3 regions of the Nitratidesulfovibrio sp. 1201_IL3209 genome follow, and region 3 is predicted to be linked to each of the others. Evidence: predicted binding sites of a transcription regulator. Region 3 holds the regulator's gene; each other region holds the start of a gene.

Region 1 (7,060 bases), on a different contig from region 3:
GAAGAGTACGCGCTGCGGTCGCCATCCGTAAGGCTCGCAAGCTCGCCTAACGGCTGCCGCACTCCTTCATGGCAGGCTCGTTTTCCTCGCCAGCGAACGAAAATCCTGATTTGGAAACAGCCCCTAGATGGCGTCGTGCTCGGTGCGGTTGATGACGTCGTCCTGAAGGTCGGGCGACAGGTCGCAGAAGTACGAACTGTACCCGGCGATGCGCACCAGCAGGCCCCGGTACCTGTCGGGGTTCGCCTTGGCCTTGAGCAGGGTTTCCCTGTTGATGATGTTGAACTGCAAGTGCCACAGCTTGAGGTCGCACCAACTGCGGATCATGTCCACGAGCTTGCGGGTGCCCGTTTCACCGGCCACGCAGCGGGGCGACAGCTTGATGTTCAGCAGGCGCGAGGCGCGGTTCTTCAGGTCTCCGTTCTTGGAGTTGTAGTTGGACAGCAGCACCGCCGTGGGGCCGTTGCGGTCCGCGCCGTGCGAGGCGGACGAGCCGTCGGACAGGGCCGTCCACGCCTTGCGCCCGTTGGGCGTGGCGCTGACCACCTTGCCGAAGGGCACGTGCGAGGTGATGGGCACGTAGCGCACGTCGCAGTTGATGCCGCGCACCTTGGAGTACGTTTCCGCGAAGACCTGGGTCATGCGGTCCACGTCCCTGGCGATGGCGTCGGCGTAGGGCAGGTTGTTGCCGTAGCAGGGGGCCGACTGCATCAGGGCGCGCAGGGGTTCGTAGCCTTCGAAGTCGTTCCGCAGCGCGGCCACCAGGTCGGCCATGGCCACCTTCTTTTCCTCGAAGACCAGCTTCTTCACCGCCGCCAGCGAATCCACCACCGTGCCGTAGCCTAGGAATTCGAAGTACGAGAAGTCCACGCCGCCCGCGATCTTCGGCGATTGCAGGTCCTTGCAGTCCTCCACGCACAGGTCGTGCAGCACCGAGGCGAAGGGCGAGGCGAAGTGCAGCGGCCGCAGGCAGTCCACCACGTACTGCTGGGTGAAGGCCTTGGACAGCAGGTTCATGTGCTGGGCCTTGTAGGCTTCCCAGAACTGCTCCCAGGTGGCGAAGGTGGCGGGGTCGCCGGTTTCCGGGCCGATCAGGTCGTCCTGCCCGTATTTCAGCATCCGCCCGTTGTGCATGGTCATTTCCATGGCCGTGGCGAAGTTGATGTACACGCAGCCGGAGGTGTAGGTGTCGCGGTTGGGCATGCGCGCCTCGGTGCAGCCCGACACGGCGTAGTCTAGGGCGTCGCGGAAGGGCGCGCCCTTGGCCACGTACAGCGGAATCACTTCCTCGTCGTTGATCAGCTTGGGGAAGCCGGAGCCGTCCTTGATGGTTTCGGCCACCTCGTACAGGAAGCGTTCCGGCGAGCGGGAGTGGATGCGGGCGGCCAGGTCCGGGTAGTTCAGCGGGAATTCGCGCTTGGAACGCAGGAACAGGTAGGTCAGGTCGTTGGTGGCGTCGTGGCCGTCCGGGGTCTGGCCGCCGATGGTCACGGCCTCCCAGTGGGCGTAGCCTTCGTTGAATTCGTTGCCGGTGGGGTTGATGTACAGGTCGATGAACTGGGCCATCTCCACCCACATGCACTCCAGAAGCTCCATGGCGTCTTCTTCGGTGATGCGGCCCTCGGCAAGGTCTTTCGCGTAGTAGGGGTGGAAGTACTGGTCCATGCGCCCGTTGGAGATGATGGCGCTGGATTTCTGCTCGATGCGCGAGAACATCTGCACGAACCATTGCGATTGCACGGCCTCGTGAAAGGTGCGCGCGGGATGGGCGGGCACGTGCTCGCAGATGGCGGCAAGGAGCAGCAGTTCCCGCTTGCGCGCGGGGTTCCTTTCGGCGGCGGCCTGCGCGCGGGCGAGGCCGGCGTGGCGCCCGGCCCAGATCATGAAGGCGTCGCACACGATGACCATGGCTTCCAGGAAGGGCTTCCTCTCCCGGTTGTCGATGGGGCTGTCCGGGTCCAGCCGCGCCATGCGGGCCAGCATTTCGGCCTTGATGTCCAGCATGCCGCGCGAGAGCACCTTTTCGTAGTCGTGCACCCATTGCAGGGCGGAACGGTAGGACGAGGTTTCGCTGACCACGAACTTGGACTTCAGGCCAGAGGCGTCGGTGTAGGTGACGTTGCGCAACTCTTCGGGCAGGGCGCCGTTGAGATGCTCGTGGTAGGTCCTGCCTTCCCAGTAGGGGGCGATTTCGTCGAGGATGATGGCGATGTCCGCGTCGGAGATGCGGAACGGGCTCTTGGCGCGGTTCGGCAGGTCGCGCATGACCACGCCGTAGAAGTCGCCGTCGATTTCCGGGTACAGGATGCCGTAGCGGCCGAACTGCCCGGCCCGGCCCGCGATGAGTTGGCCGGGAGTGATGTACACGGTCATCTTCTCGGCGCAGTTCTTCAGGGCCTTGGCCCAGCGCAGGGCCAGCAACTGGCCCTCGGTGGCGCGCATGGACTCGGTGAAGTAGCGGGCGCGCTCCACGTCGATGAACGGAACCTGGTACTGGAAGGTTTCGAGAATGGAGTAGACGCGCTCGCGCCCGGTCCTGTCCGGTTCCGGGTTCTGCAGGCGCACTTCCTGGGGGGACAGGCAGCAGGTGGTCATCAGGAGTCTCCCGGGGCATGGCCCGTGTGAGGTTGGCTGCGAATGCACGGCACATGCATGAACTGCGATGGCCTAAGCATCGAGCGTGCCACCTGTGGAAAGAAAGTTAATCCGGCGTATTGGAATTTTTTCATGACCGCGCGGCGAGCCGGGGCCACCAGACGGAACGTTGCAGAAATGCGACTTATGGAAATATTCGCGTTGTATTTCATGATGATGAATGTGATTGTGCATAATGACACAAGGCGGTGGCGTCGCAAAAATGCGCCGCCGGCTGCGGGCCTTGCCCGGCGGCACACCGCCGGAGACGGCGGGGGACATGCATGAAAAACGCGGCGCACGGAGTTCTTCCGTGCGCCGCGCCGTATTCGCGGATGTGTCGGAAACCTGCGGGGCGCGGAGCCCCGCGTGCCTGCGTCAGCCCTTCCTTGCCAGGCCCAGCCGGGCCACCACGGCCTCGGCGGCGGCCAGGGTGTACGCCTCGGGCGACAGGCGCGCCTTGTCCTCGGGGCTGACCACCAGCGCGGGCGCGTTGGACAGGGCGGGGTCCGGGGTCACGCCGTACTCGGGCGGGAAACTGTTGGTGAAGTACATGTCCTGAAAGCCCGCGAACTTCAGGCTGTGCGCCGTGGCGTCGAGCACGGCGTGCTCGTCGGGCGAGACCAGGCCCAGTTCCCGGGCCTTGATCAGCCCGGCCAGGCATTCGCCGCCCTGGGTGCAGGCGATGTGCCCGTGGCGGTTGCCCCGGATCATGGCGTCCATGATCTCCTGCTCGGTCACCTGCACCACGCAGAAGGCGCGCTCGCCGCCCTTGGCGATGAACCTGTCCGCCAGCGCCTTCACGCGCGGGAAGGACACCGGGTTGCCGATCATGGCGGCCTGGGCCACGCTGGGCTGCACGGTGACGGGGGTGTAGGTGCGCTTGGCCGGGTCCGTCTGGCTGTAGTAGCGCCACACCGGGTCGGCATGGTGCGACTGCACGCCGATGACCCTGGGCAGGGCGTCGATGACGCCTAGGCGCAGCAGTTTCAGGAAGCCCGCCATGATGGCCGTGACGTTGCCCGCATTGCCGATGGGCACGAACACGCACTGGCCCTTCATGTCCCAGCCGTACCACTGGGCCACCTCGAAGGCGTAGGATTCCTGGCCCAGGATGCGCCAGCTGTTCTTGGAGTTCAGCAGGGCCACCCGGTAGTTTTCGGCCAGGTGCTCGACCACCTTCATGCAGTCGTCGAACACGCCGGGAATCTCCAGCACCGTGGCCCCGCTGCCCAGCGGCTGCGAAAGCTGCTGCGGGGTGACCTTGCCGTGGGGCAGCAGCACCACCGACTTCACCGGCCCGCCCACGTACGAGGCGTACAGCGCGGCGGCGGCCGAGGTGTCGCCGGTGGAGGCGCACACGGTGAGCACCTCGTCCCAGCCGTGCTTGCGCACCAGCGCCTTCAGGTAGCTGAACGCGCAGGCCATGCCCCGGTCCTTGAACGATGCGCTGGGGTTCTGCCCGTCGTTCTTGAAGGCGAAGGGGACGCCCACTCCGTCGCGCAGGGCGGGGGCCGCCTCCACGATGGGGGTGTTGCCCTCGCCCAGGTACACGATGTCCTCTTCTTCCAGCACCGGGGCCATCAACTCGTAGAAGCGGAAGATGCCGCGCAGGGCGGTGGTGCGGGTGGCGGCGCGGGCGTCGAACAGGGCGCGCCATTCAGGTCCGGTGCGCAGGGCCGCCAGCCTGTCGAAATCGAGGTCTTCGAGCAGGTACACCCCGCCGCAACCGGGGCAGGTGTACAGCAGTTCGTCGATGCCGCGGCGCTCTCCGCAGCCGAGGCAGACGTACTCCATCCGCGTGCGCGCGGACGGAAAGTCGTGGCCGGGTGCGGGACAGGGCATGGGGCTGGGCATGGGGCAGGACATGGGACCGGTCTCCTTGGTTCCTTGGCTATCTCGTGATGCGATTGCGTTGTGGCGTCGGCCAGCCCGCCCCGGTCACGGGGCCTCCGTGCGGCGGGCAGTGCGGAACCGGACGCCCGGAAAACTACTTGTCCGGCGTGGCGCCGGGTTCGCCGTGCGCGGCGCAGCCGCACCCGCAGGGGGCCTGCCCGTCTGTCTCAGCGGCCGGGGCGGCGGCATCGTCAGCCGTGCAGCCACTGCCCGCCGCGTCGTGGTGCTTCTTCTGCCAGGGCTTTTCCTCGCCGCGCGCCAGCCGTCCGATGTTCTCGCGGTGGCTCCAGTACACCAGGGCCATGACCACCAGCGCCAGCGGCAGCAGCTTCCACTTGCCGTAGATCAGCAGGAACACGGGCAGGGCCGTGACCAGGGTCAGCGAGCCCAGCGAGACGAAGCCCGAGCGCCAGATGACCAGCAGGCAGGCGATGCCCGCCAGCACCAGTTGCCAGAAGGCCAGCGGAATGAACACGCCCACCGTGGTGGCCACCGCCTTGCCCCCCTTGAAGCCCAGGAAGCAGGAATGCAGGTGGCCCAGCAGGGCGGCCAGCGCCGTCAGGCTGTGGAAAAACGTGGAATCGCTGAACGACAGGGCGATGGCCACGGGCAGCGCACCCTTCAGCGCGTCGCAGACCAGGGTGGCCACGCCCCACTTGGCGCCGCACAGCCGGGCCACGTTGGTGGCCCCCACGTTGCGGCTGCCGCCGGTGCGCGGGTCCACCCCGCAGAAGGTGCGGGCGAACACCAGCCCGAAGGGAATGGAGCCCATGACGTAGGCGATGGCGATCCAAAGCAGGTTACCCATCATGATCGTGCCTCCTGCGGGGGCTGGGTGGGTGGAATGTCGCGGTGGCGGCCACCGTGGTCGCGGGCGCGCCGTCCCTGCCGGGAGGCTGCGTCCGCCGGACTCACAATGCCGTCACTCTTCTTCCGCGTCCAGTATCTGGATTTCGTTGTTCAGGGGGTGGATCTTGCCCACCCGCACCCGGAAGTGCTGGCCGGGGTTCACCTTGTCGCCGAAGGTGGCGCGCCGCCCGCGCAGGAACAGCTGTTCGCGCGGCAGGCTGACGGTGACGAAGGCGTCGTTCTCTTCCGTGACCACGGCGTGCCACCACGTCTTGTCGCCCTTCTGGCGAAAGTGCAGCAGCTTCCAGTAGCGCGGGCGGAAGCGCTGCACCTGCCCGGCCGCGTCCAGCCGGGCGTTCAGCAGGGGCAGCATGGCGTCCAGTTCGTCGCGGGTCCAGCGGCCCTGCCCGGTGGCCAGGGCGTGCAGCACCTGGGTTTCGTTGATCAGGTCGGGGTAGCGGCGCAGCGGCGAGGTGACCGGGCTGTACGCGGGCACCCCGATGCCCGCGTGGGGTCGGGGCGAGGTTTCCAGCAGCGACGAGGCCAGGGCCTTGACCACCCGCGCCACCTCGTGCGGGGCGCGCCACACCCCGGCGTATTCGCGGGGGATGCCCACGTCCTGGGTGCGGTGCAGCAGGGCCACGCGGTTTTCCCCGGCCCAGCGGGCCACCCCGGCGTTGGCGAGGATCATCATCTCGGCCACGATGGACTGGCTGCGCGGCGTGGCGGGCTGGTCCGCGATGTCCACCATGGTGGCCGCGCCCTCGCCGGACAAGGTCACCTTGGGATCGTCGCGTTCGATGATCACCGCCCCGCGCCCGATGCGGTGGGCTTGCAGCGCGCGGGCCAGCCTGTCGGCCACGGCCAGCCTGTCCGCGTGGGGCGCGGCCGCGTTGTCCGGCAGGGGGGCGGGCGCGGCGGTGGCGTCGTCCGCCGCGTCCCGCGCGTCGGGGTCGCCCGCCAGCATGGCCGCCATCAGGTCGTCGCCGGGGGGCGGGGCCGATTCGGCGGGAGTCATGGCGGTCAGGCAGGCTTCGCAATCCTCGTAGGTCAGGTTGGCGGCAAGGTTCACCCATGCGCCGCCGGGCACGCAGGATTGCAGTTCGCCGTCCGGGCCGACTTCCATGGCCAGCACCAGCGCGGGCCGGTCCTGCCCGGCCAGCAGGCTGAAGAAGCCGGTGCCCAGTTCTTCGGGCAGCATGTGGTGGGTGGCTTCCGGCAGGTAGATGCTGGTGGCGCGGCGCAGCACCGCCTTGTCCAGTTCGCTGCCGTAGGGCCAGGCCAGGGCCGGGCAGGCCAGGGCCAGCCACAGCCGGAAGCCCCCGTCGCCGCGCGGTTCGATGTGGAAGGCGTCGTCGATGTCGCGGGTGGTGGCCGAGTCTATGGAGATGAACGGGGTGTCCAGCGGTTCGCGCCGGGCGGATTGCACGGCCGCGCGCAGGGCGGCGATGTCGCCCTCGTGGCGGCTGGCCCAGCCGTTGCCGGGGTCGTAGCCCGCGCGGTCCATCCAGAAATTGTGGTGTTCGGGCACCAGGCCCCAGGTTTTCGCCAGGTGCAGGGCCAGGTGCGGGTCGTCGGGCAGGCCCTTGGTCACCTGCTTCCAGACCGCCTCGGAGTCGTGGTCGTCCGGGTCGGCCAGGCGGGTCATGACCAGCGCGGCCAGTTGTTCGGCGATGTCCGG
Region 2 (7,060 bases), on a different contig from region 3:
GGGGCAGCAGCCCCCCCAACGTGAAGGACGTGCTGGACCCGCTGGGGCTGGAATTCAAGGAGGCGGCGGCGGTGTTCAAGCTGTTGCAGGACGCCGGGGAACTGGTGAAGGTGAAGGACGGACTGTACTTTCCGGGGCCGGTGATGGCGGCCCTGAAGGCCCGCGTGGCCGCGTGGTTCGACACCCACGACGACCTGGACCCGGCGGGCTTCAAGGAACTGTCGGGCGGCCTTTCGCGCAAGTACGTGATTCCGCTGCTGGAATACTTCGACAAGGAACGCGTGACCATCCGCGTGGGGGACAAGCGGCAACTGAGAGGCCGCTAGCCCGCGAAGCGTCCACATCGTTTTCAGAGGGCATGAAAGAACGTCACCATCGGGCGGACCCGGTGGTGACGTTTCGTTTGCGGCGGCGAAAGCTCAGAACAGCAGCGCGCGCAGGCTGCCCAGAAGGCCGGTGAAGGTGCCCTGCGAAGGCCCGGCCATGCCGGGCGGGGGCGGCAGCACCACGTTCCCGGCGTCGGGGTCGGGCTGGGCGGCAAGGCGCTGGCGCAGGGCCACATAGGCCTGGTTCAGGCGTTCCTCGTCCTGGCGGCGCTTGCGCTCGGCCTCGTGCATGGCGCGTTCGTGACGCTCCATGGCGGCCTGGTGGTGTTTCAGCAGATGTTCGACATCGTCGTGCATCATGAACCTCGTTATGGCCGGTCCCCGCCGCGGGGCTTCCCTTGGCGGCGGCCCGCGGGGCCATCCGTCCTGCATGCAGGATACGGATATCTTTAAAAAACAGGAACGATAACTATAGCGCCGCCACGCATTTTCTGTCAATCGCGTGAGATGCGCGGGCAGGGAAAAACCTGTGGTCCGGCACGCGTGCCGCAGGTTTTCATGTCATGTCGCGGGGATTCGAAAAACAGGGAGCGGCCGGAAAACGTGAAGGCCGCCAGCCGCCCTGTGCCATTCCGCACGGTGGAAGGGGGCTGGGCGCGGTGCGCCGGGCGCCGTGGCCCGGCGGTCCGCCCGTCACGCCCCGGCTTCCACGTCCGCAAGGGCGCGCAGCCTGCGCCACGCCTCGCGGAACAGGGCGCCTTCGGCGTGGGGGGCGAATTCCGGCACGGAAAGCCCGGCGAACTGGGCGGCCATGAATACCGGCGAATGGGGCAGGCTGCCGAGCAGGGGCAGCGCGTGGTCGCCGCAGAACGCCTCGATGTGGCGGGCCATGCCGGTGTGGATGTCCGCCTTGTTCAGCAGCACGGCCGCGCGGACGCCGAAATGCCGGGTCAGGGCGTGCACCCGCTCCAGGTCGTGCAGGGCCGAGACGGTGGGTTCCGTCACCAGCAGGGCCGTGTCGGCACCGGCCAGCGAGGCGATGACCGGGCAGCCCACCCCCGGCGAGCCATCGATGAGCACGGTGTCCGCGCCGAGCACCTCGGCGATTTCACGGGCGCGGGTGCGTACCGTGCTCACCAGTTTGCCGGAATTTTCCTCGCCCATGCCGAGGGCCGCGTGCACCATGGGGCCGCAGCGGGTGTCGGAGACGTACCATTCGCCGCAGCGGCGTTCGTCCAGCGCCACGGCCCCCTCGGGACAGACGTGGGCGCAGGCGCCGCAGCCCTCGCACATCTCGCGCGTCACGCATGGGGGCGCGTCCAGGGCGCCGTAGCGGCATGCCGCGGTGCATGCTCCGCAACGGGTGCAGAGGCCGGCGTCGATGCGGGCCAGCACGCCGCTGTGAAAGTCGTGCCGTTCGCGCACCACGGGCGCCAGCAGCAGGTGCAGGTCCGAGGCGTCCACGTCGCAGTCGGCCAGCACCAGGGCGGGCGGCGGCGCTCCGTCTTCCCGCGCGGCCCCCGCCGGGGCGGCGTTCTCGCGGGCCACGGCCGCCAGCGCCGCCGTGACGCTGGTCTTGCCCGTGCCTCCCTTGCCGCTGATGACCACTATCTGCCGCATGTCCGCTCCTTCCCGCCAGTGGCGCTTCCGGCTTCTCCGGTTTCTTCGGCCGACCCCGCCGGTCGGGCCGGTCCGGCCAGTCCGGCCGATCCGGCCAGCCCCATGCCTTCCCACGGACGGCACGGCCGGCGGGTGTCCCTGGCCATGACCACCAGCGCGTCCGCCAGCCGGGTGTAGGCCGCGCGCACCTCCGGGGCGGCGTCGTGCACCAGGCTGCCGGTGGCCCCGCATTCCGCCGCCGCCCGGCTGAAGGGGATGACGCCGAACAGGGGCACGCCTTCGCGCGCGGCCCAGTCGCGCACGGGGTCGCCCCCCGCCGGAGTTGCGCCGGGCGGGCTCATCCCGGTCCCCATTCCGGCCCGATTCAGCACCACGGCATGCGGCAGGCGCAGGTGCCGCGCAAGGCCCACGGCCAGGCGCAGGTCGTGCAGGCCGAAGGGCGAGGGCTCGGCCACCAGCAACAGCAGATCGGCGTCGTGCACGGCGTTGATGGCGGCGCAGGCGACGCCCGGCGGGCAGTCGCGGATGACGAAGACGCACGGCCCCGGCGCCACCCCTTTCCGCGCAACAGGCGCGACCGGAGGGGGGACATCCTTCACCGCCTTGATCAGCGGCGTGGCCATGGCCTCGCCGATGCGCAGCACGCCGTCGCGAAAGCGCAGGGTGGGCGCTGCACCAGGGCGTGCGGGATCCTTTTCCGCCGGGTCGATGCCGTTGCCCATGGCCGGGCGGATGCGGGCGATGCCGCCGCGCACCTCGCCCACCAGGCGCGTGGCGGAGGTCATGGCGCCCGTGGGGCAGACCAGGGCGCACAGCCCGCAGCCGTGGCACAGGTCCGGAAAGTCCAGCACCGCATCGCCCATGAACGCCAGCGCCTTGAAGCGGCAGGCATCCACGCAGCGGCGGCACGTCGCCCCGAGGCACAGGGTTTCGTTCACCTTGGGCACGGGCAGGGTGCAGTGCTCGCGCGTCTTCCATTCCACGGGCAGGAACAGGTGCGCGTTGGGCTCCTCCACGTCGCAGTCGGCAAGCGCCACAAGGTGCCCCCGCGCGGAAAGCAGCGCGGCAAGGTTCACGGCCACGGTGGTCTTGCCCGTGCCCCCCTTGCCGCTGGCAATGGCCAGTTTCATGCGGCCTCCGTCGCCGTACCGCGCGCATGCAGGCCGCCGGGGACGGCGTTTCCCGGGCGGCCTGCCGGATTGCCGGTGGCCGTCATCGGCCGTCGCCGGTGGCTGGCGGAACGGCCGGGCCGCGTCCGCGTCCCCGTCCGTGCCCCTGTCCGCGCCCGGACCCGAACCCCTGCCCGCGACCCTGCCCGGTACCCCGTCCGGCGCCCTTGCCGAACCTTTGCCCGTTGCCCCGGCCGTTGTCCGGCCGCAAGGCGTCGATGACGTCCCGTGCCGTGTCGAGGACGTTGCCGAGGTTGGCGGCCAACTCGTCAAGGGCGGAAGCCTCCGCGCTCGCGTCCTCGGCCACGGGCGGATACGGGCGGCCGGCGGACCCGCGCCGTGCCCGTGCCGCGCCGCAGCGGCCCATGCCGCGTCCGGTGCCGGGGCCCTGCCCCAGGGGACCTGTTCCGTTCATGCCAGGCATATGCGCCTCCTGATTACAGGTGAAACCGTGACCACGCGGCCACGGTTGTCGATGAGCAGGAACCGTTCCAGCACATGACGGTCAATGATACTGGTCTATTATGATGGGCATGAAGCGCCTGGAGAAAAAGCGGGCGCAAAACGCGCCCACGTGGTACGTGAATGCTTGCGTACACGACAACCGACAATGCCGCGCCACGCGGCGCACTGCATCCGGAAAAAGGAGCCCCCCATGGCCCTGCCGCGCGACATATCCTGCGAAGCCATCATGGAAAGCGTGGCCGACGGCGTGTTCACCGTGGACCTCGACTGGCGCATCACCTCGTTCAACCGGGCGGCGGCGGCCATCACCGGGGTGCCCCCGCACGAGGCCCTGGGCAGGCGCTGCCGCGACGTGTTCCATTCCAGCATTTGCGACGGGGCCTGCGTGCTGCGGGCGTGCATCGAGCAGGACATGCCGTTGGGCAACCGCTCGGTGTTCATCCTGCGCCCGGACGGCCGCAAGGTGCCCGTGAGCATCAGCGGCGCGCCCCTGCGCGACCGGCGCGGCAGGCTGATGGGCGGGGTGGAGACCTTCCGCGACCTTTCCGTCCTGCACCTGATGCGCAAGCAACTGGACGGCCAGCACACGGTGGAGGACATCGTCACCCGCAGCGCGGCCATGATCCGCCTGCTGGGCATCCTGCCGCAGGTGGCGGCCAGCGACGCGCCCGTGCTGGTGCTGGGCGAATCGGGCACCGGCAAGGAACTGTTCGCCCGCGCCATCCACAACCTCGGCCCCCGGCGGGGCAGGCCCTTCGTGGGGGTGAACTGCGGGGCCCTGCCGGAACACCTGCTGGAATCGGAACTGTTCGGCTACAAGGCCGGGGCGTTCACCGACGCGCGGCGCGACAAGCCGGGGCGCTTCGCCCTGGTGGACGACGGCACCATCTTCCTCGACGAGATAGGCGACATGCCGCTGCCGTTGCAGGTGAAGATTTTGCGGGTGTTGCAGGAGAAGGTGTACGAGCCGTTGGGCGGGGTGCGGCCCCAGGCCGCGCCCGCGCGGGTCATCGCCGCCACCAACCGCGACCTGGAACGCATGGCGGGCACGGGGGCCTTCCGCAGCGACCTGTACTACCGGCTCAACGTGGTCATGCTGCGCCTGCCCGCCCTGCGCGAGCGGCCGGAGGACATCCCCCTGCTGCTCGAACACTTCGTGTCGCAGCGCAACCTGCTGAGCGGCAAGGATATCGAGGGCGTGTCCGAGGACGTGCTGCACCTGTTGCTGCGCTATCCCTTTCCCGGCAACGTGCGCGAACTGGAGAACATCGTCGAGTATGCGTTCATCCTGTGCCCGCGCGGGTTCATCCAGTTGGAACACCTGCCGGAATACCTGCTGGGCGCGCAGGCGCCGTCGGCCGGGTCCGCGCCAGCGGCGGGCGGGACCGTAGCGGCGGTTCCCGCCGGGCCGCGCACCATGGCCGCCGCCAAGCTGGCCGCTGCGCGCGAGGCCCTGCGGCGGCATGGCGGACGGGTCATGGCGGCCTGCCGCGAACTGGACATTTCCAAGGATACCCTGCGGCGCATCCTGAAGGGCGGCGGGGCGGGCTGAGCCGCCCGGCGTGGACGGGAGGCGGGCCTGACGGCGCGGCAAGACGGGTCACGGGCTGCGGCGGTGTCGCCGCCAGAGGAAAGATGGGCGTATTTTGCGCCCATTTTTTGTTTTGGGCGCGTTTCGCGTCCGTATCGGAGGGCTCTCCGGGACGCCACAGGCGTCACGCACATGCAACATGCCGTGATGACGGCGTGTTTCCGGATGGCATCATGCATGCTTGATGGGGGCGCGGCCGCCGCGCCGTGGGGACACCATGAATGCCCATGTCTGCCTTGCCTGCTACGAGGATCGCCTTGCCACGCTGCTGGAAACGGCCGCCGAACTGCGCTGCGTGCGCATGTCCGGCGGCGTTCCGGCGGAACGGACCGTCCTCCCCGTGCCGGATGGCGGTTCCGCGCCGCTCATCGACGTTCTGTCGCGCCATGGGGTTTCCCTGTTGGTGTGCGGGGGTATCCGCCCCTGCTGGCGGAACGCCGTGGAGATGGCCGGAATCGTCGTCCTGCCGTGGCTTTCGGGCAGCGAGGCGGACGTGCTTTCCGCCCTTGCCGGGGGCAGGCCGGACGCGCTTGCCATGCCCGGATGCCGGCCGTTTCGGGGAAGGGGAAACGAGGCGCGGCGCGGCGGCCCGTGTAACGCAACGGACGCAGCCTGCTTTCGGCGGCGGCGTCGCAACACAGGAGAATGATCCCATGCAGGTTCTCATCACCGTGCAGGATGACATGCCGGGTGCCCCGCCCAGCGCGGGCGGGGGCGACGCCCTTCTCGACGCCCGCCTGGACCCGCGCTTCGGGCGGGCGCAAGGCTATCTGCTGTGCGATACGGCCACGGGGGCGGTGCGCAGGCTGGATACGGCCTCCAACATGTCGCTGGCGCAGGGCGCGGGCATCCAGGCCGCGCAGGCCGCCGCCGACGCCGGGGCCGAGGCCGTGATCACCGGCCACGTGGGGCCCAAGGCGTACACGGCGCTGCGGCGGGGCGGCATCGCCGTCTATCTTTCGTCGCACGCCACCGTGCGCCAGGCCCTGCGCGCCCTGGCGGACGGCGGCCTGGCCCCGGCGACGGAGCCGGACAGGGAGGGGCACTGGTAGCCATGGGTACGGACATGCACGAAGAGGAACCCCGCTGCGGCTGCGGCGGGGCGGGTTGCGGCGGCGAGAAGCACGTGGAGGCCACCGGCGGCTGCACCGGATCGGGCTGCGGCGGTCAGGGTGAACATGCCGGGCAGGACGCGAACGGGCCGGGCGACGGCACGGAAACCCCGGTGCGCATGGCCGGGCGGGTGGGCGCCAAACTGGTGGTGCTGAGCGGCAAGGGCGGCGTGGGCAAGAGCACCGTGGCCGTGAACCTGGCCGTGGGGCTTGCGCGCACCGGGCGCACCGTGGGGCTGCTGGACGTGGACGTGCACGGCCCCAGCGTGCCGCGCATGCTGGGGCTTGGCAGGGCCCGGCCCGTGGCGGGAGAAGGCTGGATGGCCCCGGTGAGCGCGGGGCCGAACCTGCGGGTGATGTCGCTGGGCTTTTTCCTGCCCGACCCGGAAGTGCCGGTGGTCTGGCGCGGCCCGGTGAAGATGGGCCTGGTGCGGCAGTTCCTGGTCGACGTGCGCTGGGGCGACCTGGACGTGCTGGTGGTGGACTGCCCGCCCGGCACCGGCGACGAGCCGCTTTCGGTGCTGCAACTGCTGGGGCCGGAGGCGCACGCGGTCATCGTCACCACGCCGCAGGGCGTGGCCGTGGACGACGTGCGGCGATCCGTGGGCTTCTGCCGCCAGATCGGCAACCCCATCCTGGGCATCGTCGAGAACATGGGCGGCTACGTGTGTCCCCGCTGCGGCGAACCGACTCCGCTGTTTCCCGCCGGGGGCGGAGAACAACTGGCGCACGAGGCGGGAGTGCCGTTCCTGGGCAGCATTCCCCTGCACCCCGACC
Region 3 (7,060 bases):
CTGCTGCGAAATTGTTTGTGCCAAATAGCACAAACATTCCCGGCTGCCAAGTACCCCCGGCCCACGCGACATCAATTTCCGGTGACGAATGCGAATCAGATGAACGAAGCCGCCGACGCGGCCAGCAAGGCCAGCGCGAAGGCCACATAGGCCCGGCGCAGGCGCAGCGCCAGCATGCCGCCCATGGCGCCCACGAACCACACATGCCCCCAGGCGATTCCGGGAACCGAGGGAAGATTCCCGATATAGTTGGACATCAGCTCGATAGTTCCCACAAGCACAAGCAGCCACAGGCAGAACAGGCCCAGGTTGAGCGCGAACAGTTCGCCCAGCGAACGCACCATGATGCGCCACAGGGGCGAATCGCCCTTGCCGGGGTGTTCGGCCACCCTGCCCCAGTGCAGGAGGTCGGTGTACTGCTGGTTGCGCCAGCGGCGGTGCAGGTATTCCACGTGCGCGCCGGTGAGCGCGGCGGGCAGCGTGAGCAGCACGGGGATGGCCAGTTGCCCGGCCGATTCCAGGCCGAAGTGGCCGGCCACGGTCAGGGCCAGCAGCAGCGAGATGATGGAATTGGGCGGAATGTAGGTGCCCGCGGGGAACAGGTCGAGCCAGAACAGCTCAAGGAAGATGGCGAGGTGCATGGAAAGCCCCCACTCGCCGGTCATGACGGCCCACAGAAAGCCGATGGCGAGCGGGCGCTCCAGGAAGCCCAGGTTCAGCGCGAAGCGCAGCAGCGAAAAAACGGCAAAAAAAAAGCGATGGGCAGCGCCAGGGTGAGCACGGGCAGGAATTCCGTCATGACCATCCCTTTATCTGCACCGGTTCGTTGGGCACGCAGCGGAAATCCAGGGCCACGGAATGGCGGCTGAAGAAGCGCAGGCAGGCTTCGTCGTCGTCGGAGACGGAAACGTGCGCGCACAGCTGCTTCTTGCCGGGGGTGTAGTGCAGGTTGCCGATGTTCAGGGTGTTCATGCCCACCCCGGCGTCGAAGGCGCGGCGGGCGTCGGCGCACGTGGCGAAGAGCACGAGCGTGTCGTGCCCGTCGTCCGTGCGCCCGGTACAGTACTGGGCCAGCGCGTCCACCCGCACGAAGTGCACTTCCACCCGGCCGGGAATGGCCAGCGAGACGATCTGCTGTTGCAGGTCGTCGGCGGCAAGGGCGTCGTTGGCCACCAGCAGGCGCCTGGCCCCGGTGTAGGGCAGCCACGCCTCGATGATCTGGCCGTGCACCAGGCGGTTGTCGATGCGGAACCAGAGCATGGCCCTACCCGTTCTTGACCCGGCTGCGCAGCAGTTCGCCCGCCGCCACGATGCCCTTGGCGCCCGCGTCGCGCGCATCGCGCGAGAGGGTGGCCAGGTCGCCGTCGCGCCCGCCGAAGACCTTGAGCAGCATGGGCAGGTTGACGCCGGTCAACACCTCCACGTTGCCCTTGCCCAGCAGCGCCAGGCTGAGGTTGGTGGGGGTGCCGCCGAACATGTCGGTAAGGATCATGACTCCGCGCCCTGTGTCCAGGCGTTTCACCGCCTCGTCCAGGCGCTTCACCGTCTCGTCCACTTCCAGCGAGACGTCCACGCTGATGGAGGCGCAATCCTGCACCGGGCCGAGGATGAATTCCGCGGCGCGCAGCAGCGCCGCGCCGTAGTCGGCGTGGGTCACCAGAATCACGCCGATGCGCGGTTCCGTGGGGGCCTGCCCGTCATGGGGCTGCCCGTCTTTGCCCTGCCCCTTGCGGGACCGGCCTGCTTGATGCTGTTCGGTGGTGGACATGCTGTTGCGTCCAGGCCGTGCCTGGTGTGTTTGAACGGGGTTGGGGCGTCATGCCGCGCGGCCCCGGCCGGGCGGCATGACGCGCGCGGGCGGCCTGTCAGCCCAGTTCCATGTGACGGTGTTCCATGGATACGGCATAATCAGATTTTTTCAAGGCGCGAAGCAGGGCCTCCGCCACCGCCACCGAACGGTGCCGCCCGCCGGTGCAGCCGATGGCGATGGTCAGGCGGTAGCGGCCTTCCGCCTCGTACTGCGGCAGCAGGAAGTGCAGGAAATCCACCAGCCGGGCGAGAAATGCGTCGCCATGCCCCGCCTCCAGCACGTACTTGGCCACCGGCTCGTCAAGGCCGGACAGCGGCCGCAGGTCGGGCACGAAGTAGGGATTGGGCAGAAAGCGCAGGTCGAACACCAGGTCCGCGTCGGCGGGCACGCCGTACTTGAACCCGAAGGTGACGATGTTGATGCGCAGCGACCGGATGCGTCCCTGGATGGAACTCCACTTCTTCTGGATGACCCGGCGCAGGTCGTGGATGGAATAGCTGGAGGTGTCCACCACGAGGTCGGCGGTTTCACGCACCGGTGCAAGGCGCAGCCGTTCCTGCTCCAGGGCCTGTTCCAGCCCCATGCCCTCGCTTTCCAGCGGGTGCGGGCGGCGGGTGGTGGCGTAGCGCCGGTTGAGCACGGCCGGGTTGGCTTCTATGAACACCACCGCCGGGCGTATGCCCATGCCCTGCAACCGTTCCAGCGATTTTTCCAGGTTGCGCACGAAGTTGCTTTCGCGCAGGTCCATGCCCAGCACCAAGCCCTGATAGTGGGCCAGCGCTTCGCGGTTCAGGATGGTGACCATCTGCGGAGCCAGGGTGGCGGGCAGGCCGTCCACCGTGAAATAGCGCAGGTCTTCCAGCACGTTGAGCACCGTGCTCTTGCCCGCGCCGGACAGCCCGGTGACGATGATGACGGGAAAGTCGGCGGCGGCCACGGGGCTGCCCGCCTCGGCCGCCGCGTCCCCGCGTCCTTCGGCGCCTTTGCCGGCGGCCGGAAGCGGGACGGATGCGGCGAGCCGTGCCGGGTCGGCCGATCCGGCTGACGCGCCGGAGGTATCGGGTACAGCGTCGGACTCCGCCTGGGCGGGTGATATGTCGGACGGCGTGGCCTTGGTGGGCATGGCGGACTCCTCGGGCGGCCCGTACCGGATGCCGTTTCGGGGGGCGCTGCGATGTACGCTGGCGGTTACAGGTAGAGCATGCGCGTTACGGCCTGACGACGGATGATGCGGCCAAGGCCCGCCCTGCCCGGTCGTTCCGTCGTGCCGGCGTCATGGGGCACAGGGGGCACAGGGGTCAGGTGGTCCGCATGATCGCCCGGAAGGCCTCGCCGTCCGGCGCCTCGAGCATGGCGCGGCGGAACTGCGGGTCCTTCAGCAGGCGCGAGATGTGGGCCAGGATGCGCAGGTGCATGCCCGCCACCTGCTCCGGGGCCAGCACCAGGAAAAAGAGGTGGCAGGGCTTCATGTCCAGCGCGTCGAAGTCCAGGCCGGGCACGCTGCGCCCCACGGCCACCACGATGTCGCCGATGGACGCCAGCTTGCCGTGGGGGATGGCCACCCCGTCGCCGATGCCGGTGGTGCCCAAGCCCTCGCGGTCCAGCAGCACGCCCAGCGCAACGGCGGCATCCACTTCGGGATGCCGCCGCACCACGGCCTGCACGAGTTCCGCCAGCACGTCCTTCTTGGTGCCGGCGGAGAGCTCGGGCAGGATCAGATCATCGTGAAGATACTCCGAAAGCCTCATGTACGACGCCTAGACGACCGGATCGATAAGGCCGAAATCGCCGTTGCGACGCCGGTAGATGATGTTCACGCGTTCCACCTCGGCGTTCAGGAACACCAGGAACTCGTTGTCGCCCTGGTCGAGCTGCATGGCCGCCTCGTCCACGTGCATGGGCTTGGGGGCGAAGTGGTCGGTGCCGACGATGGTGCGGTCCTCGCCTTCGCCCATGGTGCTGAAGGTGAACACGTCGATGCCCTTGCCCACCCTTTCGGACTGGACGGAGCGGCGACGGTCCTTCAGCTTTTCCACCTGCTTGCGCAGCTGCGATTCCAGCTTTTCCAGCACCAGGTCGAGGGTGGCGTACATGTCTTCGGACTGTTCCATGGCGGACAGGGTGAACCCGTCGCCGGCCATCTGCACTTCCGCCTTGTGGCGGAACTTGTCGACGGAAAGGTTCACCTGCATGTCCAGGGCGGACTTGCCGACGAACCGGCCAAGCTTTTCAAGGCGGCGGCGGGCGTACTTCTTCAGGTGGTCGGAGGGTTCGAAGTTCTTGAAGGTGAAGGCGATGTTCATACGCTCCTCCAGTGGTGAGAGGGGGAATGCGGCGCGCGGCCCGCACGCGGGGTGCGGCTGCCGGATGCGCCGCCGGCGACGGGTGCCCCCCTGGTCGCCGGGTCGGGCGCGGGGGCACGGGCCGTCAGAACAGTTCCTTCCGCTTGGAAGAGGAGGGAATGTCCATGGCAGTACGATACTTCGCAACGGTCCTGCGGGCAATATTGACTTTGAGCTGTTCCTTCAGAATTTCGCCGATGCGCTCGTCGCTCAGGGGTTCCCTGGGGTCTTCATCGCCGATCAGCTTCTTGATCAGCGCCTTCACGCTCTCGGAGCCCACCTGGCTGCCGTCGTCCAGTTCCAGCGCGCTGTTGAAGAAGAACTTCAACTCCACGATGCCGTGCGGGGTAGCCACGTACTTGCTGGTGGTGATGCGGCTGACCGTGGATTCGTGCATGCCGATGTCGTCGGCGATGTCCTTGAGGATCAGCGGCTTCAGGCGCGACACCCCGTCCTCGAAAAAGCCCCGCTGGTACTTCACGATGGATTCCACCACCTTGTACAGCGTGCGCTGGCGCTGGTACAGGCTCTTGATGAGCCACGAGGCCGAGCGCATCTTTTCCTGGAAATATTCGCGCTCGCCCGCCGACGCGGCCGCCGCGGCGGACCGCTCGTACATGGTGCTCAGTTGCAGGTGCGGCAGGCCATCCTCGTTGAGCATGATGATGAAGTCGTCGTCGTACCTGTAGACGTACACGTCGGGGCTGACGAACTGCGGGTCGCCCCCGCCGTAGCTGGCGCCGGGCATGGGGTCCAGGGTCTGGATGAGGTCCAGGTATTCCTTCAGGTCCTCCATGGTCAGGCGGAACTTGCGCAGCAACGGCTTGTAGCGGCGCTTCTCGAGGTCTTCCAGGTGGTCGCGCACCAGTTCCACCAGCACCTTGTCGCGCGTGTAGCCCAGCATTTCTATCTGCACCAGCAGACATTCCTGCGCGGTGCGGGCGGCCACTCCCACGGGGTCGAAGCGTTGCAGGGCGTGCAGCACCGGCTCCACCTCGGCCGGGGCCACGCCCGCCATCTCGGCGATTTCGTCGAGGGTGGCGTGCAGGTAGCCCGACGAGGCGATGTTGCCGATGATCACCTCGCCGATGTCCTTCTGGCGCTCGGTGAGCGAGGACAGGCGCAACTGCCACATCAGGTGCCCTTCCAGCGAGGGCTTGGCGGCGTAGCGCGCCTCGAACGAGGTCATCTCCTCCGGCAGTTCCGATTCGCGCACCGTGGACTGGCGGCTGGTGCTGGCGAAGTCGCCCAGGTAGTCCTCCCAGTCGGCTTCGCGGGCGATCTCGCGGTCGTAGGCGATATCTGCGGCGGTGGCGGTATCGGTGGCGGCGTCACGCTGGTCGGATGCCTCGGCCTGCGGTCCCTCGTCCTGGGCTTCTTCCAGAAACGGGTTTTCCAGCAGTTCCTGCTGCACCGTCTCGACAAGCTCCAGCCGCGAAAGCTGCAACAGCCGGATGGCCTGTTGCAGTTGCGGCGTCATCACCAGTTGCTGGGTGAGCTTGAGCTGTTGCCTGAGTTCCAATGCCATGCGTGGACAACCCCTGGACCCTTGTCGAGGCCCTATGCACCTTGCGTTGAGGCCGAACGAGATGACGACGCGACGCTGCGCGCGGCGTCAAGCAAGAAACGGCCCACAGTGAAAATGTGTTCCCATCCCCAAGAGGTTAGGTGAACCATGCCATAGAAGCAAGAAGTATGCAACCGCTCGCGCCATTTCGCGGGGCAACCTTGCGCATGCACGCAACACACTGTCATAAAAACGAAAACGGCGTCTCCCGGAAGCCGGAGGACGCCGCTGGCGTACGATGCATGCGCGGGCCCGCTACAGGGAGAATCCTTCGCCCAGATACACGTCCCGCGCGCGCGGGTTGTCCACGATATGCGCGGGCGTGCCCTCCAGGATCACCTCGCCCTGGTGCACAAGGTAGGCCCGGTCGCAGATGTGCAGGGTTTCGCGCACGTTGTGGTCGGAGATGAGCACCCCGATGCCCCGGTCGCGCAGGCCGGTGATCAGTTGCTGGATGTCGTCCACGGCCAGCGGGTCGATGCCCGCGAAGGGCTCGTCCAGCAGGATGAACTTGGGCTCGCGGATCATGGACCGCGCGATCTCCAGGCGACGCCGTTCGCCGCCGGACAGGTGCATGGCCACGGAATCGGCCAGGTGGGTGATGCCGAAGTCCGCCAGCAGCATGTCCGAGCGTTCCTTCTGCCGGGCCTTGGAAAGCCCGGTGTGCTCCAGGATCATCTGCAAGTTCTGGCGCACCGTGAGCCGCCGGAAGATGGAGCTTTCCTGCGGCAGGTAGCTCAGCCCCACCCTGGCGCGCTCGTGCAGGGGCCAGTCGGCGATGTCGCGGCCGTCAAGCTCCACCCTTCCCGCAGTGGGCTTGATGATGCCGATGAGCATGTAGAAGGTGGTGGTCTTGCCCGCGCCGTTGGGGCCCAGCAGCCCCACGGTCTCGCCCTGGGTCACGGACAGCGAGACGCCGCGCACCACCTCGCGCTGGCCGAACTGCTTGTGCAGGTCCTCTCCGCGCAGCACCGAGGTCACTGGGCCGCTCCCTTGGCCTTGGCGTCGTCCCTGGCGTCACTCTTGTCGCCGCCCTTGGCGGCATCCTTGCCGTTGTCCCTGGACTCGCCGAGGGGGTTCACGTCGCCGGACGAGGTGAACACCGCCTGCACCCGCTTGGTGGACGAACCGCGCACTTCGCTGCGGTTCTCGCGGGTGTAGAAGGTGATGACCTCGCCCTTGATGCTGTTGTCGCCCTCGTGCAGCACGGGGTTGCCTTCCATGACCAGCACGGCGGTGTCCACGGTGTAGGTGGCCTTCTCGCATTCGCCGGTGCGGTTCTCGCGCTTCATGCGCACGTTGCGCTCGGCCACGATGCGGTCGATTTCGCCCGCGTCCATG

Evidence for each region. The regulator sigma-54, encoded in region 3, starts transcription at its own class of promoters, with help from an activator protein. The targets are predictions, from matches to a motif close to CTGGCACGGNNNNTGCTT.
Region 1: a site for sigma-54 is predicted at 2,670-2,687, ahead of hpsG ((2S)-3-sulfopropanediol dehydratase). Genes of this name have one in related genera too.
Region 2: a site for sigma-54 is predicted at 3,593-3,610, ahead of V6B97_RS11815 (DUF5320 domain-containing protein). Genes of this name have one in related genera too.

The regions. Positions count from the first base shown of each region.
Region 1 covers NZ_JBAIYT010000003.1:129,306-136,365, forward strand. The annotation lists gene hpsG ((2S)-3-sulfopropanediol dehydratase) at 124-2,595, opposite strand; gene thrC (threonine synthase) at 3,013-4,431, opposite strand; gene plsY (glycerol-3-phosphate 1-O-acyltransferase PlsY) at 4,625-5,338, opposite strand; gene V6B97_RS03370 (ribonuclease catalytic domain-containing protein) at 5,453-7,060, opposite strand, start outside.
Region 2 covers NZ_JBAIYT010000024.1:45,901-52,960, reverse strand. The annotation lists gene selB (selenocysteine-specific translation elongation factor) at 1-326, shown strand, start outside; gene V6B97_RS11830 (hypothetical protein) at 420-686, opposite strand; gene V6B97_RS11825 (ATP-binding protein) at 1,020-1,946, opposite strand; gene V6B97_RS11820 (ATP-binding protein) at 1,934-3,076, opposite strand; gene V6B97_RS11815 (DUF5320 domain-containing protein) at 3,159-3,539, opposite strand; gene V6B97_RS11810 (sigma-54 interaction domain-containing protein) at 3,771-5,132, shown strand; gene V6B97_RS11805 (hypothetical protein) at 5,415-5,708, opposite strand; gene V6B97_RS11800 (NifB/NifX family molybdenum-iron cluster-binding protein) at 5,825-6,223, shown strand; gene V6B97_RS11795 (iron-sulfur cluster carrier protein MrpORP) at 6,226-7,060, shown strand, end outside.
Region 3 covers NZ_JBAIYT010000036.1:20,743-27,802, forward strand. The annotation lists gene V6B97_RS14495 (hypothetical protein) at 96-641, opposite strand; gene V6B97_RS14500 (PTS sugar transporter subunit IIB) at 796-1,260, opposite strand; gene V6B97_RS14505 (PTS sugar transporter subunit IIA) at 1,265-1,768, opposite strand; gene rapZ (RNase adapter RapZ) at 1,866-2,747, opposite strand; gene V6B97_RS14515 (PTS sugar transporter subunit IIA) at 3,109-3,558, opposite strand; gene hpf (ribosome hibernation-promoting factor, HPF/YfiA family) at 3,568-4,113, opposite strand; gene rpoN (RNA polymerase factor sigma-54) at 4,238-5,680, opposite strand; gene lptB (LPS export ABC transporter ATP-binding protein) at 5,975-6,700, opposite strand; gene V6B97_RS14535 (LptA/OstA family protein) at 6,697-7,060, opposite strand, start outside.